2 regions of the Undibacterium sp. Di26W genome follow, and region 1 is predicted to be linked to the other one. Evidence: predicted binding sites of a transcription regulator. Region 1 holds the regulator's gene; the other holds the start of a gene.
What was found. The regulator HrcA, encoded in region 1, represses chaperone genes, less so after heat shock. The targets are predictions, from matches to a motif close to TTAGCACTCNNNNNNNNNGAGTGCTAA.
Positions count from the first base shown of each region.

Region 1 (8,380 bases):
ACTCATGACTTCGAGTATGACCTGCGCATCCTTGGCGCTGGACATGATCTGGGTCTGCCCGTTGGCGCGTATCTGGCGACGCAATTCACCACCCAGTGCCGAGCTTTCCGGCATGCCTATGTATATATTCTTGAACGGCAAAGCCACCGGGCCGCGCAAGGCAAAACCACAAGCAGACAGTAGCATCACAGACAGGATGGCTGCCAGCCATTGCAGACGCTTGAAATACATTGCTTGCATGCAGTTTCCTTTGTTACAAATCAGACTATTGTTCAACACCACGCTTTTGCCACCGCTTTTGTCACCGTTTTTTTCATCGCTTTTACCATACATCAGGCAACGATATTCACCAGTTTGCCAGGCACGATAATAATTTTCTTGGCGGCACCTTCCATGAATTTCTGTACGCTTTCATTGGCCAGGGCAGTCGCTTCTATGGTGGCCTTGTCGGCATCCTTGGCGACCTTGATGCTGCCACGCAGTTTGCCATTGACTTGCACCATCAGCTCGATTTCATCCTGCACCAATGCCGCTTCATCCACCAGCGGCCATGGCGCATCAATGATTTCACCCAGGTCAGCAGCCAGCCCCAGTTCCTGCCACAGCACATGGGCAATGTGCGGGCACACCGGATACAGGCCACGCAGCAAGATGCCGAAAGCTTCGCGCAAGGCTGCTGCACTACCTTCGGCTTCTGACTTGAAGGACTCTATCGTGTTCAACAACTTCATCGCACCGGAGACCACGGTGTTGTATTGCAGGCGATCATAATCGGCATCGATCTGCTTCAGCGTCAGATGCACTTCGCGGCGCAAGGCCTTGACATCATTGGCGTAAGCAAGGGGCACGACCGTACCAGAGGCAATCGTGCCAGACAATTTCAACGCCGATGCCCACAGACGACGCAAGTAACGCGATGCACCTTCTACCCCGCTATTACTCCAGGCCGCACTTTGATCTGGAGGGCCGGCAAACATGGTGAACAGGCGTGCTGTATCAGCACCAAACTGCTCGATAATGTCTTTCGGCTCAACCACATTGTTTTTGGACTTGGACATCTTTTCGATGCCGCCCATTTGCACAGGCTGCCCATCCGACTTCAACACGGCGGCAATAGGACGGCCCTTGTCATCATGCTGGACTTCAATTTCATTCGGGTAGAACCAGATTTTCTTGCCTGTGGCATCTTCACGATAGTAAGACTCGTTCAGCAACATGCCCTGGGTGAACAGGTTCTTGAAAGGTTCGTCTATCTTGACCAGGCCCAGGTCACGCATAGCCTTGGTCCAGAAACGCGCATACAGCAAATGCAAAACCGCATGTTCGACACCGCCGATGTACTGGTCCATCGCCATCCAGTAATCATTGCGCTCATCCACCATGGTGGTCGCATCCGGGCAGGTATAACGCATGAAATACCAGCTGGAATCAACGAAGGTATCCATGGTGTCGGTTTCACGGTGTGCCGGGCTGCCGCATTTAGGGCAAGGCACATTCAGGAAATCTTCACGGTGCTTCAATGGATTGCCAGAACCATCCGGGATGCAATCGGTAGGCAATACCACCGGCAAATCTTCATATGGCACAGGCACATCACCACAGCTGGCGCAATGGATGATAGGGATAGGTGTACCCCAGTAGCGCTGGCGAGAAATGCCCCAGTCACGCAAGCGCCAGGTGGTTTTCTTTTCGCCCAGGCCCTTGGCTACCAGATCATTCGCAACGGCATCCACCGTAGCTTTAAAGCTCAGACCATCATACTTGCCGGAATTGACGGTAACGCCACGCTGCTTGTCGCCATAATATTCTGCCCAGGCATCAGTACTGAAACTTTCGCCTTCAATCGCCACCACTTGCTTGATGGCGATATGGTATTTTTTCGCAAAAGCGAAATCGCGTTCATCATGCGCAGGCACGCCCATGACAGCACCATCACCATAGGTCATCAAGACATAATTGCCAACCCAGACTTCGACCTGCTCACCTGTCAAAGGATGGGTGACGAACAGGCCGGTAGGCATGCCCTCTTTTTCTTTGGTCGCCATTTCGGCTTCCGTGGTACCGCCTGCTTTGCAGACTTCGATGAAGGCTGCCAGTGCGGTATTGTTTTTTGCTGCCAGCGTGGCAATAGGATGTTCTGCCGCTACTGCGCAGAAAGTCACACCCATGATGGTGTCAGGGCGGGTCGTAAAGACATACATCTTGCCGTCTTGTACCAGCGCACCGCTGTCATCCTTGATACCATGCGGGAAAGCAAAGCGCACGCCTTCGCTTTTGCCTATCCAGTTGCGCTGCATGGTACGCACTTGCTCAGGCCAGCCATCCAGATCATCAATGCTGTTCAGCAGTTCGTCTGCATATTGGGTGATGCCAAAATAATAGCCAGGGATTTCACGCTTTTCGACCAGTGCACCAGAGCGCCAGCCGCGACCATCGATCACCTGCTCGTTCGCCAGCACGGTTTGATCGACCGGGTCCCAGTTGACGACCTGGGTCTTTTTGTAGGCAACGCCTTTTTCCAGCATCTTCAGGAACAGCCACTGGTTCCAGCGATAGTAGTCCGGGTCACAAGTCGCGACTTCGCGTGTCCAGTCAAATGCCAGACCCAGAGGTTGCATTTGTGACTTCATGTCTTCGATGTTGGCGTAAGTCCATTCTGCCGGCGATTTTTTATATGCAATCGCAGCATTCTCTGCTGGCAAGCCAAACGCATCCCAACCCATAGGCATGAGGACGTTATAGCCCTTCATGCGCAACTGGCGTGCCAGCATGTCATTGATCGTGTAATTACGTACATGGCCCATATGCAGCTTGCCGGAAGGGTAAGGCAGCATGGAGCAGGCGTAATACTTGCCTTTGGGGAAACGTGGATTGTTTTCTACTACCGTATAGGCATCGATCTTTTTCCAGTGGGACTGCGCCGATTGTTCGACGTCGGAAGGTGTATATTTTTCTTGCATGGCGTAAGCAGAAGTAGGTGCGGAAATGACTCAGAACCTTAGATTATAACTGCTTACACCGTATTATTGAGTAAAGCCTCTGGGCGAGCCCCGAATAATGGCGTCGTGGAAAGGAATAATGTGCATTGCCCGTGACAGGCCTGCCAGGTTTAGCGGGCAGCTTTCTTGTCGGTAATGAAAGAAATCCGGCTCAAGCCTTGTGCCTGGGCGGCAGCCATGACCTGGGCAATGATTTCATAGCGGGTGGCCTTGTCGGCGCGCAATTGTATTTCTGCCTGTGGGTTGCTGCGTGCGAGTATAGCCAGCCTGGGTTCCAGTTCAGCCATGGACAACAGGTCCTTGTCCCAGTACAGACGTCCTGCTGCATCAAATGCAATAGGGATGGTGCTCGCTGGTTCCGGCACGGCAGCAGATTGTGCCTGGGGCAAATCCAGCTTGATGGCATGCGTCATGAAAGGGGCAGCGATAATGAAAATCACCAGCAAGACCAGCATCACATCCACCATGGGTGTGACATTGATATCCGCCATCGCTCCCTGTGAACGGGAGGCAGCAGAATCAGATTGTTGGAATTGACCGAATGACATGCGTCAGCCTCAGGTTTTGCACCAGTGCGCATGCAGGTCGAAGGCAAAGCCATCCAGCTCGGCCAGGGTAATGCGGTTGATGCGGTTAAAACCGTTATAGGCCAGTACTGCAGGGATGGCAACCATCAATCCCAACGCGGTCATGATCAGGGCTTCGCCAACCGGGCCAGCCAGTTGGTCTATCTGCACGGCACCTGATGCCGAAATGGCCGTCAGCGCATGATAGATACCCCACACCGTGCCCAATAAGCCGACAAAGGGGGCCGTTGCGCCTATCGACGCCAGCATGGTCAATCCTGCTTCCAGCCTGGTGGTCAGCGTCTGCAATTGCTGGCGCAGGCTGCGGGTGAGGACTTCGCTGAATGCGGTGTGTTCAGACAAGGTGCCGGCACGTCTGTCTGCCTGCTCTGCGGCATCTGCCAGGGCCATAAAGATATGTGCTTTATCGGCCTGTCGCAGCATGGCCATGGCATCCGCCAGGCTGGGTGATTGCCAGAAGACCCGCAAGGCTGGTGCCGCCTGGCGGATACGCCAGAAAGTCCAGGCCTTCAACAAGATCAGGGTCCAACTGAGTACCGACATCGCCAGCAAAAACCAGCCGACCATGTGCCCCAGCAAATCTGCCTGTTCCCAATAATGTGCAATCGCAGAATTCATAGGGCCGGGTCGGCGTTTCGCCTAGCGCAAACCCAATACGTCATACATGTCGAACAGGCCAGTGGATTTATCCTGCAGAAAACGGGCTGCACGCAAACTGCCATGCGCATAGGTGACGCGACTGGATGACTTATGGGTTATTTCAACGCGTTCACCGATGCCGGCAAACAGGACTGTATGATCACCGACGATATCGCCACCACGGATAGTGGCAAAACCGATGGAAGATGGATCACGCTCGCCGGTCACGCCTTCGCGGGAAAATACCCCGACTTCATTCAGATCGCGCCCCAGTGTGTCAGCAATCACTTCACCCATTTTCAGTGCCGTGCCTGATGGCGCATCCACTTTATGACGGTGATGTGCCTCAATGATCTCAATATCATAACCATGAGAAAAACTTTTGGCGGCCATTTCCAGCAACTTCATCGTGACATTCACGCCCACACTCATATTTGGCGCAAACATGATGGCAGTCTTTTGCGCGGCGGCAGCAATGGCTGCCTTGCCTGCTTCGTCAAAACCGGTGGTACCTATGATCATCTTGATGCCATGCGCAGCACAATACGCAAGGTGCTTGAGCGTACCTTCGGGGCGGGTGAAGTCGATCAGGTAAGCGGCATCTGCCAAACCCTTGGCCAGATCCGACTCGATCAACACCCCTGTCGGCTTGCCCAGGCTGAGGCCGGCGTCCGTACCCAGTGCCGGCGAACCAGGCACATCCAGCGCCCCGGCCAGCACCAGGTCATCCGCAGCGCTGATTGCCTCAACCAACATCTTCCCCATACGGCCAGAAGCACCCGCTACGGCAATTTTCAAGGCTGTCATAGTGTCTTATTTCTCTTTTTTCTTGGCCGGACCATCAGTATCGATGACAGACTGTACGCGATTCACACCCAGGGCGGATTCGGTAATACGGGCCAGATAATCTTTTTCAGTCGGCAGGTTACCGCCTTCAAACTTGGCAACAGTGTTATTTTTGAAATACACTGATACGCGGCTGGAGATTTGTTCGCCATTGCCCTTGGTCAAACGGAAGGGATAATCCCAGCGGTCTTCGTGGAACATGTCAGTCAGCAAAGCCGTACCCAGCAAAAAACGCACTTGCTCACGGGTCATGCCTTCTTTCAATTGGGAAATCATTTCCTGTGATACGAAGTTACCTTGCTGGATAGGTACGCGGTAAGGCGAGATATAGCTGAGCAATTTAGCAAAACCGGTAGGAGCGACCACCTGGGCTCCGCTGGTGTCACCAGTATTTGTCGGAGTGGCATACACCGCAGTTTTGTCTGCACTGGACAAGAAAGGCAAAGCTGACGAACATGCAGTCAGGCAGGCAATCAGTGCCAGACCTGCGGCACGGCCCAGTGTGGTCCGTTTTGAAGCTGAAAACAACAAACGCATAGGTAACCTCATTATTGAGCAACAAGCCCTAAAACCCGATATCATAAAGCAGATAGCAAATTTTTGATCGAAAACATGACAAACAGCACTCCAAACCTGAAGGCCAGCGGCCTGAAAGCTACCCTTCCACGACTGAAGATACTGGAAATTTTCCAGAACAGCCGGGTTCGCCATCTGACAGCAGAAGACGTGTATAAGATCCTGCTGAATGAAAATATGGATGTCGGTTTAGCAACAGTGTATCGTGTTTTGACGCAATTCGAACAGGCTGGCCTGCTCAATCGCAATCACTTCGAAACCGGCAAGGCTATTTTCGAGCTGAACGAGGGTTCACACCATGACCATCTGGTCTGCCTCGATTGTGGCAGGGTGGAAGAATTTTTTGATGAAGAAATCGAGCAACGCCAGCAAAAGGTAGCGCTGGACCGTGGCTTTAAAATTGCCGAACATGCGCTGGCCATTTACGGTAACTGCACAAAAACCAACTGCGAACACAAGACTTAAAAACCGTTCATCCATCCTGCGGACAAATCTCTGCATATAACTCTACACATATCAACACACAAGCAGGCAGTCAAATAGAACTCAGGCAAGCCTGCCTGAGTCTTCTGGCGGTCTGGCCTTACTTGCTGATTTTGGCAACGACAGCCGCAACCGTGTCTATCACTTTTTGGGCATTGAATGGCTTGAAAATATAGCCATGAATGCCCGACTTGATGGCTTCTGCAATGGTCGCCTGATCCTTGTTGGCGGTGACCATCAGTACACTGGCATTGGGAACCAGTTCTTTCAGACGCGGCAAAATCTCGATACCACTAATCTTGGGCATGACCACGTCCAGCATGATCAGTTGCGGTTTGAGCTTGACTGCCATTTCCAGCCCGGTGCTGCCATCGGCTGCCTCACCCACGACATCATAGCCCTCGCTGCGCAAGATGACCCTCAACACTTCCCTGGTGACGTCGTTATCGTCCACCAATAGTATTGTTACGTTTTTATTGTCCATATCAATAATTATCAGTCACAAGTGTAAGAGAATTGCTTGCACGACCCAGATGACTGGACATGGTTGCTCGCCAAACCTGTTTCAGCAAGGCGCATGACGTCAACTATATCGATTAATTCACCGGCTACTGGCTCAGCGCATTCGACAATAACTTTGCGGTAATATCCACGATCGGTATCACTCTTTCATAGGCCATGCGGGTCGGACCTATGACTCCCAGTGTACCAACTATCTTACCGTTAACTTCATAGGGTGCGGTCACTATGCTCATTTCTTCCATGGGAACCAGCTGCGATTCACCACCGATAAAGATCTGCACACCGGTCGCCTTGCTGGACACATCCAGCAATTGCATCAAACTGCTTTTTTGCTCGAACATGTCAAACAATTTACGCAGGGAACTCATGTTGGAAGACAGGTCCTGCACATTCAGTAAATTGCGCTCACCTGAAATGACAACCTCGTCATTTTGCTCATCCATGGCGTTGCTGCCTGCTTCCACCGCAGCCTGCATCAACCGGGTCATGTCATTTTGCAGTTGCCGTAATTCGCTGTTGATGCGGGTACGCGCATCGGAAAAACTTAAACCGCCAAAATTCTGGTTCAGGTAATTGGCCGCATGCACCAGTTGTCCCTGGTTATAGTCTACGTCGGTCAGCAACAGACGGTTGTGCACATCACCGGTAGGCGACACCACGACCAGCAGAATACGTTTTTCCGACAAGCGCAGAAATTCAACTTGCTGGAATATCGATTCGGTACGCGGTGTCATGACGACGCCGGCAAACTGCGACAGCGAAGACAAAATCTGTGCGGCGTTGGCGATCAATTTTTGTGGCGGTTGCGACAACATGCCTGCCTGTAGACGCGACTCCAGGCCGACTTCATTGATCTCTTGCACGGTAAGCAATTTATCCACAAACACCCTATACCCGCGCGGCGTGGGTATACGCCCGGCTGATGTGTGCGGACTGGCAACAAAACCCATCTCTTCGAGGTCAGCCATGACATTGCGTATGGTCGCAGGCGACAATTCCAGGCCAGAAATTTTCGACAGGGCGCGGGAGCCCACAGGCTGGCCATCGGCGATATACCGTTCGACCAGTGCTTTTAATAAGGTTTGTGCGCGAATATCGAGTTGCATAGCTTCATTTTATGCGTTCATGCCAGCAATGAACATAGAAAGTTAGGACTTACGCAAAATTGTCCCAGCAAGGCGTAGCGACGAAGACAGTACGAATAGTACGACTAGGAGCTACAACGCAGCTGGGGCGGTTTTGCGTAAGTCCTAAAAGTTTCATATCCACTGTACCAGATCATACAGGGTAGCAAATTCTGCATCGGGCCTGATATGCATATGGCGTTCATCCTCAATTTTCAACCCCTTGCGATTCATCCAGCCACCTTTCAGGCCAGCTTGTTGTGCACCTTGCACATCCAGCAACAAATCGTCACCTACATACAAAACTTCAGAGGGTGCCAACTCCAGCGCGTCGCAAGCCGCCAGGAAAATGCGCGGGTCGGGCTTGGCACAGCCAAAACGGTACGCCGCAATCGATACCTTGAAATGCCCGGCAATACCAATGGCCGACAAATCGGCAAAACCATTCGAGACCGTCCCCAGCACTATCTTTTTTTCCAGCGCCAGCAAGCCTGACCTGACGTCTTCGTACAAATCCACCTTGTTCCTGGCATCGGCGAATACGGCCATGGCATGATCGGCTTTTTCCACCGCTACGCCATGCTCCTGGAATACCTCACGGAGC
Region 1 is NZ_JBMPOR010000003.1:210,518-218,897, reverse strand. Features, by position in the region: gene lptE (LPS assembly lipoprotein LptE) at 1-240, opposite strand, end outside; gene leuS (leucine--tRNA ligase) at 333-2,960, opposite strand; gene ACO0LM_RS05320 (ExbD/TolR family protein) at 3,110-3,547, opposite strand; gene ACO0LM_RS05315 (MotA/TolQ/ExbB proton channel family protein) at 3,557-4,204, opposite strand; gene dapB (4-hydroxy-tetrahydrodipicolinate reductase) at 4,226-5,032, opposite strand; gene ACO0LM_RS05305 (outer membrane protein assembly factor BamE) at 5,039-5,608, opposite strand; gene fur (ferric iron uptake transcriptional regulator) at 5,684-6,112, shown strand; gene ACO0LM_RS05295 (response regulator) at 6,231-6,614, opposite strand; gene hrcA (heat-inducible transcriptional repressor HrcA) at 6,739-7,758, opposite strand; gene ACO0LM_RS05285 (HAD family hydrolase) at 7,912-8,380, opposite strand, start outside.

Region 2 (8,380 bases), on a different contig from region 1:
CACGCGTTTTTCTGACGGCTACCCTATTTTGTTGACAGGCACGGCATCGCTGGATGATTTGAATGAGCGCCTGCAACAACAGGGCCGTGACGCTTTACCAATGAATCGTTTTCGTCCGAATGTAGTGCTGGATGAGATGGAAGCCTTTGAAGAAGACTATGCTGCATGCTTTGAAATCGGTACGGACATACAGTTGCGCCCGGTCAAACCCTGCCCGCGCTGCCCGATACCGTCGATTGATCAGTTGACCGGCGCAGTCGGTCCCGATCCTTTGGACATCTTGCAGACTTACCGCGCCAACCCGCTGGTGGATGGCGGCATTACTTTTGGCATGAACGTGATTCTGGGCAGTGGCACCGGGCAGACCTTGCGACTTGGTGATGAAGTGAATATGCAGATTGCCTTTTAAAAGCACAAGCTTCAATATGGATAGCCCCATCCCCACACCCGACGACGATACCCTGGAGCTTGATGCTCAGGATGCGCTGCATGAATTGCAGCGCGAAAATCAGGCCTTGCGTGCGCGACTGGAAAACCTGCTGGAGCTGGCACACCGCAATCAAAGCATCATGGCGCGCCATCAAAGTTTTGATTTAAAAATCATCGGTGCCAACAGCTTCCGTGAACTGATCACCAATATTTTCAGTGCATTGGCGATTACTTCCGAACTGGATGTGGTGTCACTGGTGTTGTTCGATAAATACGGCGACCTGCAACAAATGCTGACCGACCTGAAAATCGATCTCAATGAATTCCCTCACCTGCTGTTTCTGCGACATGAAGTTGAATTAAGCCAGCCCGAATCAGCCTTGCGCAAACCGCAGTTGGGCCTGTACCAGAGTCTGGCGTATGCATCGTATTTCACCAGTTTCAACAAAAAACCGGCAAGCATCGCCATCATCCCCATGCGCCGCCAGGGCAGGCTGATCGGTTGCCTGAATGTGGGCAGCTTCCGGGCTGACCGGTTCCAGCCGAATATGGCCACCGATTTTATCGAGCGCCTGGGTTCCATCATCGCCATCTGTCTGGAAAATGTCATCAATAATGAACGGCTGACCTATATAGGCATGACCGATCCGCTGACCAATGTCAGCAACCGTCGCTATGTAGAACAGCGCGCACTGGAAGAAATAGGCCGTGCGCGCCGGCAGCGTTACAGCATCGCCTGCATGTATCTGGATATTGATTTTTTCAAACAGATCAATGACCGCTATGGTCACGAAGGTGGTGATGATGTGCTGAAGGAAGTGGCAAGGCGTATCAAGGCCGAACTGCGCCTGAGCGACACACTGGGGCGCTTTGGTGGCGAGGAATTTGTGGTGGTGCTGGTCAACACCAATCTGCATGATGCCATCCAGGTAGCAGAACGCATACGCAAGAGTATCGCCGACCAGGTATTCACATTGACGGCAGCAGGCACTTGCCAGGCCACGATTTCCATAGGCCTGACGACCATCGATGAAAAGTCCAACCAGGACAATGCCAGTGTCGTGTCGCGCGACATGCTGCAACGCGCAGACCGGGCTTTATATCAGGCTAAAAACAGCGGGCGCAATCAGGTACGCTGCTATTGAAGCGGCAAGGGACTGCTGAAACAGCAATCCCCACACCAATTTTCACTTATTGAATAGCTTACGATTCGACTTATGATTCGGCTTACGAATCAGCTTATGAATCGGCCTGCAGGCTTTCATATTTCGCCTGCAATTGTGCCGGTGTCTCACGCCATTCCGGATTGAAGGGGATACAGCTCACCGGGCACACTTGCTGGCATTGCGGTTCTTTGTAATGACCCACGCACTCGGTGCATTTATGAGGATCAATCTCATAAATTTCCGGGCCCATGTAAATCGCATCATTCGGGCATTCAGGTTCGCAGACATCGCAATTGATGCAATCATCTGTAATCATCAGGGCCATACCAACTCACTTCTCATTCAAGCGGTTTATGTCAAACCGTTATTACTGCCACTACCAGCAAATAGCGATCAATTCCTGTCGCCCAGCGCGGCCACTTTTTGTTTGAGCCAGCGATCGACGGAAGGGAATACAAATTTTGATACATCACCACCAAACATGGCAATCTCGCGCACGATGGTGCCAGAAATGAACTGGTACTGGTCCGATGGCGTCAGGAACAGGGTTTCGACATCTGGCAGCAGGTAACGATTCATGCCAGCCATCTGGAATTCATATTCAAAATCGGATACGGCACGCAAGCCGCGCACAATCACACGCGCATCATTCTTACGGACAAAGTCTTTCAGCAAGCCGGAAAAACTCTCGACCTTCACATTCGGATAATGTCCCAACACTTCATTGGCAATCGTCAGGCGTTCTTCCAGAGAGAAAAAAGGTTTTTTACTCTTGCTATCTGCCACACCCACCACCAAAGTATCAAAAAGACCCGAGGCGCGACGCACCAGATCTTCGTGACCACGCGTCAACGGATCAAATGTTCCCGGATAAACGGCTGTGACCATCTTCACTCCCTTTTTCGCAATATGCATAAGGATATGCACCAAGTTGAGCAGGCATTATGCCTGATTTTCGTGCGCCTCATGCGGCAAGATGTTGCGTTGCAGTATATGAAAGAACACACTACCTGCCTTGTCCGCCCTGACAATTTTCCATTCGGAAAGTATTTTTGCCAGGTTTTCATCGTTCTGCGGCTCTGCCAGCGAGAATTCTGCCTCCACATATAAAACTGACCTGGCATGCATCACCTGACTACACAAAGGCAGGATACGGGCCAGCCAGTCTTGTCCAAAAGGTGGATCCAGAAAAACAACATCCATGGCCTGTTGTTTGTCAGCAAATACCTGTAGCGCCTTGGCGGCATCACCACGTATCAGATTGCATTGACTGGCCTGCAACTTTTCTTTGATCTGTTCCAGTTGGCGGAAGGCCGGTGTATGTGATTCCACCATATATACCTGCGAGGCACCTCGACTGGCTGCCTCAAAACCCAGGGCACCGCTACCGGCAAACAAATCCAGGCAAGTCTTGTTATTCCAGGCATTGTCCAGCAAATGATTTAACCAGTTAAATACAGTTTCACGCACACGGTCAGGCGTAGGGCGCAGGCCCTCTGCTTCTATGACACTGAGGATGGTGCGCTTCCACTGGCCACCGATGATCCTGACCTGATGACTGGGACGTTTGATTGTTGTAATTTTTTTACTATTCGTTTTCATTGCATGCTTGACACCAGAGCATAAGTTTACCGGGCGCTGTCTGTTAGAATGGCAGCATTCTCATATCAGGATGGGCATTCTGGCCATCCGCATTCCGGTAAATCACTCCCGATGTTTAGTTTTTTTAAAAAGAAGCCCAAAGAAGAAGCACCCGTTGTTGTGCCTACTGTTGTGCCTGCTGAAGTACCTGTTATTGCGCCTGTCGAGCCTGCTGGCCCCGCTGCGGCCACGCCAGCAGCAGCCATTGCTGAAGTAACCCAGGCAGAACCAAAACGCTCATGGCTGAGCCGCCTGAAAGCGGGTCTGGCCAAGACATCCACGAATCTTACCACCCTCTTCATCGGCGCTCGTATCGATGATGATTTGTATGAAGAGCTGGAAGCGGCCCTGCTGACCGCCGATACCGGGGTGGAAGCCACACAGTTTCTGCTGGACGGGCTGAAGAAAAAGGTCAAGGAAGAAAAACTGACCGAAGCCGAACAAGTCAAATCTGCATTGAAAGTATTACTGCTGGATTTGCTTACCCCCCTGCAAAAACCGCTGGAACTGGGACGCTATCAACCACTGGTCATGATGATTACCGGCGTCAACGGTGCCGGCAAGACCACGACCATAGGCAAACTGGCCAAGCATATGCAAAGTCATCAGCAATCAGTGTTGCTGGCAGCGGGTGATACTTTCCGTGCAGCGGCGCGTGAACAACTGACGATCTGGGGCGAACGCAATAATGTCACCGTCATTTCGCAGGAATCCGGTGACCCGGCAGCGGTGGCATTTGATGCGGTCGCATCGGCCCGCGCACGCGGCACGGATATCGTGATGGTAGATACCGCCGGACGCCTGCCTACCCAGTTGCACCTGATGGAAGAGTTAAAGAAAATCAAGCGCGTAATAGGCAAGGGTATGGACGGCGCACCGCAAGAAATCTTGCTGATCATCGATGGCAATACCGGCCAAAATGCCCTGGCGCAGGTCAAGGCTTTTGACGATGCCTTGCAACTTACCGGCCTGGTGATCACCAAACTGGATGGCACGGCAAAAGGTGGCGTCTTGGCAGCGATTGCCAAAAACCGCCCGGTACCTGTGTATTTCATTGGCATAGGTGAGCAGATTGAAGATTTGCAACCCTTCAATGCGCAGGAGTTTGTGGATGCCCTGCTGAGTTGAACTGGGTTGTTGCGGCTTAAGCTTTATAGCCATCACAGCGGTGCCGAACTTACGCGACTACTGTAGTTTTGCTTCGGCACTACTATATTAATATTAGGACATACGCAAAATTGTCCCAGCAAGGCACAGCGACGAAGACAGTACGAATAGTACGGCGAGGATCTGTAACGCAGCTGGGGCAATTTTGCGTAAGTCCTAAATAAAACAGAATTTGAATGCTCACTTCCACTTCTTTCGCTTACTCTGAATTGGCCGGCCATGATAGTCTTTGAACACGTCAGCAAACAATATTCGCAAGATGCCTATGCACTGAAAGATGTGTCATTGTCGATTGCAGATGGTGAACTGATTTTTCTGGCTGGCCCTTCCGGAGCCGGCAAATCCACCCTGTTGAAAATGATCGCCGGCATAGAAAAACCCAGCAGCGGCCGGGTCAGCGTCAATGGCCAGGACATCAGCAAACTCAAGACCAGTAGCCTGCCGTATCTGCGCCGTAAGCTCGGCCTGATATTACAAGACCAGAAATTGCTGACAGACCGCAGCGTGCTGGCGAATGTGATGCTGCCACTGATCGTCACTGGCGCCTCATCTGCTGAAGCAGAGCAGCGTGCCCGCATCGCCCTGGAAAAAGTCGGCTTGCCAGACAAGGCCACTGCCTTGCCCATGGCATTGTCTGGTGGTGAACAGCAAAGGGTGGCGATTGCCCGCGCCATCGTGAATCGCCCCCAGATCATATTGGCGGATGAGCCAAGCGCTTTTCTGGATCGCGAGAATGCCAACAAGGTTCTGGGCGCACTGAGGGCTTTCCAGAGTGCGGGCGTTACCTGCATTATTTCCAGCCATGATGAACAGTTTCTGGACCAGGCCAGCCGTGTGATTTATCTGAGCCAGGGCCAGGTCGTCGATACCTGGAAATCCTCACTCGCCGCCTGATTATTATTGTTGCCCTATAGTAGCTGCCCACAGAGGAAGAATTCATGACCATCTGGTTTCGCCAGCATCTGTTTGCCTTAAAAAGCGCCCTGACACATTTACGCGGCAGCCCCGGTAATTTTCTGTTCAATGTGCTGGTGGTCGCCATTGCGCTGGCATTGCCCATCGCTGGTTTGACGCTGATAGAAAATATCCGGCCCATTTCTTCACAATTGTCGATAGAACCTGAGATCAGTATCTTTGTCAGCCCGGATACGCCACGGCCAACGGCGACGGCCTTGTCGATTCCGATCAAAAAGTTGCTTAAAGAAAAAAATATTACGGCCAGCCTGAATTTCGTCCCTAAGGACAAGGCACTGGCCAGCCTGGAACAGTCATCCAATCTGGCCGAAGTGCTGTCCACGCTGGGTGGCAACCCTTTGCCGGATGCCTATATCCTGTCGCTGTCCAACAACGATGCTGACAAGCTCGACATGCTGGTGGAAGAAATCAAGCACATGCCTGACGTCGATGTGGTGCAACTGGATTCGGCCTGGGTCAAACGGCTGGCGGCATTGGTGCAAATCATGCAGTTGGGTTTATTATTCCTGGCGGCAACACTTTCTGTCGTGGTTGTGGTGGTAGTATTTAATGCCACCCGGCTACAAGTTATATCCCATCAGTCAGCAATTGCGGTCACCCGCCTGCTGGGGGCGACCAATAGTTTTATTCACAAGCCGTATTACTATACTGGCGGCCTGCTGGGCTTGCTGGCAGGCGGTATTGCGCTTGGTTTGATTGCAGCAGCCCTGCAACCCTTGAACCTGGCCATTGCCGAATTTGCCAAACTATATGCGTCCGAGTTCCATCTGGTACCTCTGGGGATGCTGCCCAGTTTGTTCTTGCTGGCTATTAGCATGTTGCTGGGGCTGATCGGGGTGTGGCTATCTGTCAGACGACAATTGGCACGCGCCAGTTAAATTTTCATGTCAGTACGCCTTGCTCATTACATACAGATAGTCTTGTAAAGGCAAAATTTACCTCAGCGATTGCAACTTTCAGGGCGGGTGGGCATCAAAGCCTTATAAGTACTTCATATTAATACAAGTTTTTCGATAGATTTTTTTGATGGGATTCATAGAATCACAGTATTAGCACTCTTCTCAAGAGAGTGCTAATATAGGAACTTGAACGTGCCAGATCGGGTAATTGATACTCAGGATGGCAGCAATGAGGAGGAAAAATGGCAACAACTACGACACAATTAGTCCCTGCTACTGACAGCACTGCACTGGCCCTTGGCTTTAGCGGCACGCTGGGAAATATTGATGCCTATATCTCGGCAGTCAATCGCCTGCCCATGCTCACGCATGAAGAAGAAATTGATTATGCAAAAAAATTGCGTAATGACAATGATCTCGCAGCAGCGCAACAACTGGTTATGTCGCATCTGCGCCTGGTTGTCTCGATTGCACGCGGCTACCTCGGTTACGGCCTGCCCCACGCTGACCTGATCCAGGAAGGCAATATCGGCCTGATGAAAGCCGTTAAGCGTTTCGACCCTGATCAAGGTGTGCGTCTGGTGTCCTATGCCATGCACTGGATCAAGGCAGAGATGCATGAATACATCCTGAAAAACTGGCGCCTGGTTAAAGTGGCAACGACCAAGGCACAACGCAAGTTGTTCTTTAACCTGCGCAGCCATAAAGAAGGCCTGGATGCCATGACGCCCAAGCAGATTGATGCCCTGGCATCGACGCTGGATGTCAAACGTGAAGAAGTCATCGAAATGGAAATGCGCTTATCCGGTCATGATATTGCCCTGGATGCGCCTACCGATGACGATGATGAAAAATTTGCTCCTATCGCCTATCTGAAAACAGAATCTGACGAGCCTACCCGTGTGCTGGAAACACGCCAGTATGATCGTCTGCAAAGCGAAGGCCTGGAATCAGCCTTGTCCAAGCTGGATGCACGTTCACGTCACATCATCGAAGCACGCTGGTTGAAAAATGATGATGGTACCGGCGCAACCCTGCATGAGCTGGCAGATGAATACGGTGTATCTGCCGAACGCATACGCCAGATCGAAAGCGCGGCACTGAAGAAAATGAAAGGCAGCCTCGCCAGTTTCACTTCCTGAAACCGGCACTGCATAAAAAAAACACTCGATGAGTGCCTTTTTTACTTTTTGCTATCTGGTTACTACCTGGTTTTGCGCTGTTTTTTCTGTCGCGCTATCTGTGCGCTTACTGCAGCAGCATCTTCAAATCATGCGCGATTGGTTCTGGCCCCTGACCATGCCGCAAGAACAGGCGTATACGGCCTTCGGGATCAAATACGTAGCTGCCCGCTGTGTGGTCCATGGTGTAGCTGCCAGGCGTTTTGCCGGCAACCTTTTGATAAAACACCTTGAAGTCCTTGCCGACTTTGGCAGTCGCGGCGGCGTCACCATATAAGCCAAGGAAGCTGGGGTCAAAATTCGGTACATAATTGGCCAGCAGGGCCTGGGTATCCCTTTCCGGGTCTATCGTCACAAACAGGACCTGCACTTTTTGCGCCAGCGGTCCCAGGGCTTTCATGACGTTCGCCATTTCCACCATGGTGGTCGGACATACATCCGGGCACTGGGTATAGCCAAAGAAAATCACCACCGCCTTGCCACGAAAATCGGCCAGAGTGCGTGGTTTGCCGTTATGGTCGGTCAGGGCAAAGTCCTTGGCGTAATCGAGGCCGGTCAAATCGGTATTGACGAATTTTTCTGCCGGCTTCTGGCAAGCCAGCAGCGACACTGCAAGCATGGTAGCCGTCAACACTTTGAATACACTGGATATCTTCATAGCTTGATGTAGTGGTCGATCAACAAGGCCGCAAACAGCAGGGACAGGTAGATGATGGAAAAGGCAAAGGTCTTGCGGGCCAGCGCATCATCATAGTGTTTGTAGATACGCCATGCATACCAGAGGAAAATAGCACCCAGTATCACTGCACTGACCAGGTAAATCAGGCCGCTCATATGTACCGCATACGGCAACATGGTGGTGGCGAACAAGGCAATGGTGTACAGCCAGATATGGAAACGGGTAAATTCCAGGCCATGGGTG
Region 2 is NZ_JBMPOR010000004.1:195,784-204,163, reverse strand. Features, by position in the region: gene ACO0LM_RS07120 (MOSC domain-containing protein) at 1-409, shown strand, start outside; gene ACO0LM_RS07115 (DUF484 family protein) at 426-1,574, shown strand; gene ACO0LM_RS07110 (YfhL family 4Fe-4S dicluster ferredoxin) at 1,669-1,920, opposite strand; gene coaD (pantetheine-phosphate adenylyltransferase) at 1,989-2,483, opposite strand; gene rsmD (16S rRNA (guanine(966)-N(2))-methyltransferase RsmD) at 2,538-3,197, opposite strand; gene ftsY (signal recognition particle-docking protein FtsY) at 3,309-4,364, shown strand; gene ACO0LM_RS07090 (cell division ATP-binding protein FtsE) at 4,623-5,297, shown strand; gene ACO0LM_RS07085 (cell division protein FtsX) at 5,342-6,256, shown strand; gene rpoH (RNA polymerase sigma factor RpoH) at 6,520-7,419, shown strand; gene ACO0LM_RS07075 (SCO family protein) at 7,526-8,116, opposite strand; gene cyoE (heme o synthase) at 8,113-8,380, opposite strand, start outside.
Region 2: a site for HrcA is predicted at 6,428-6,454, ahead of rpoH (RNA polymerase sigma factor RpoH). Genes of this name have one in related genera too.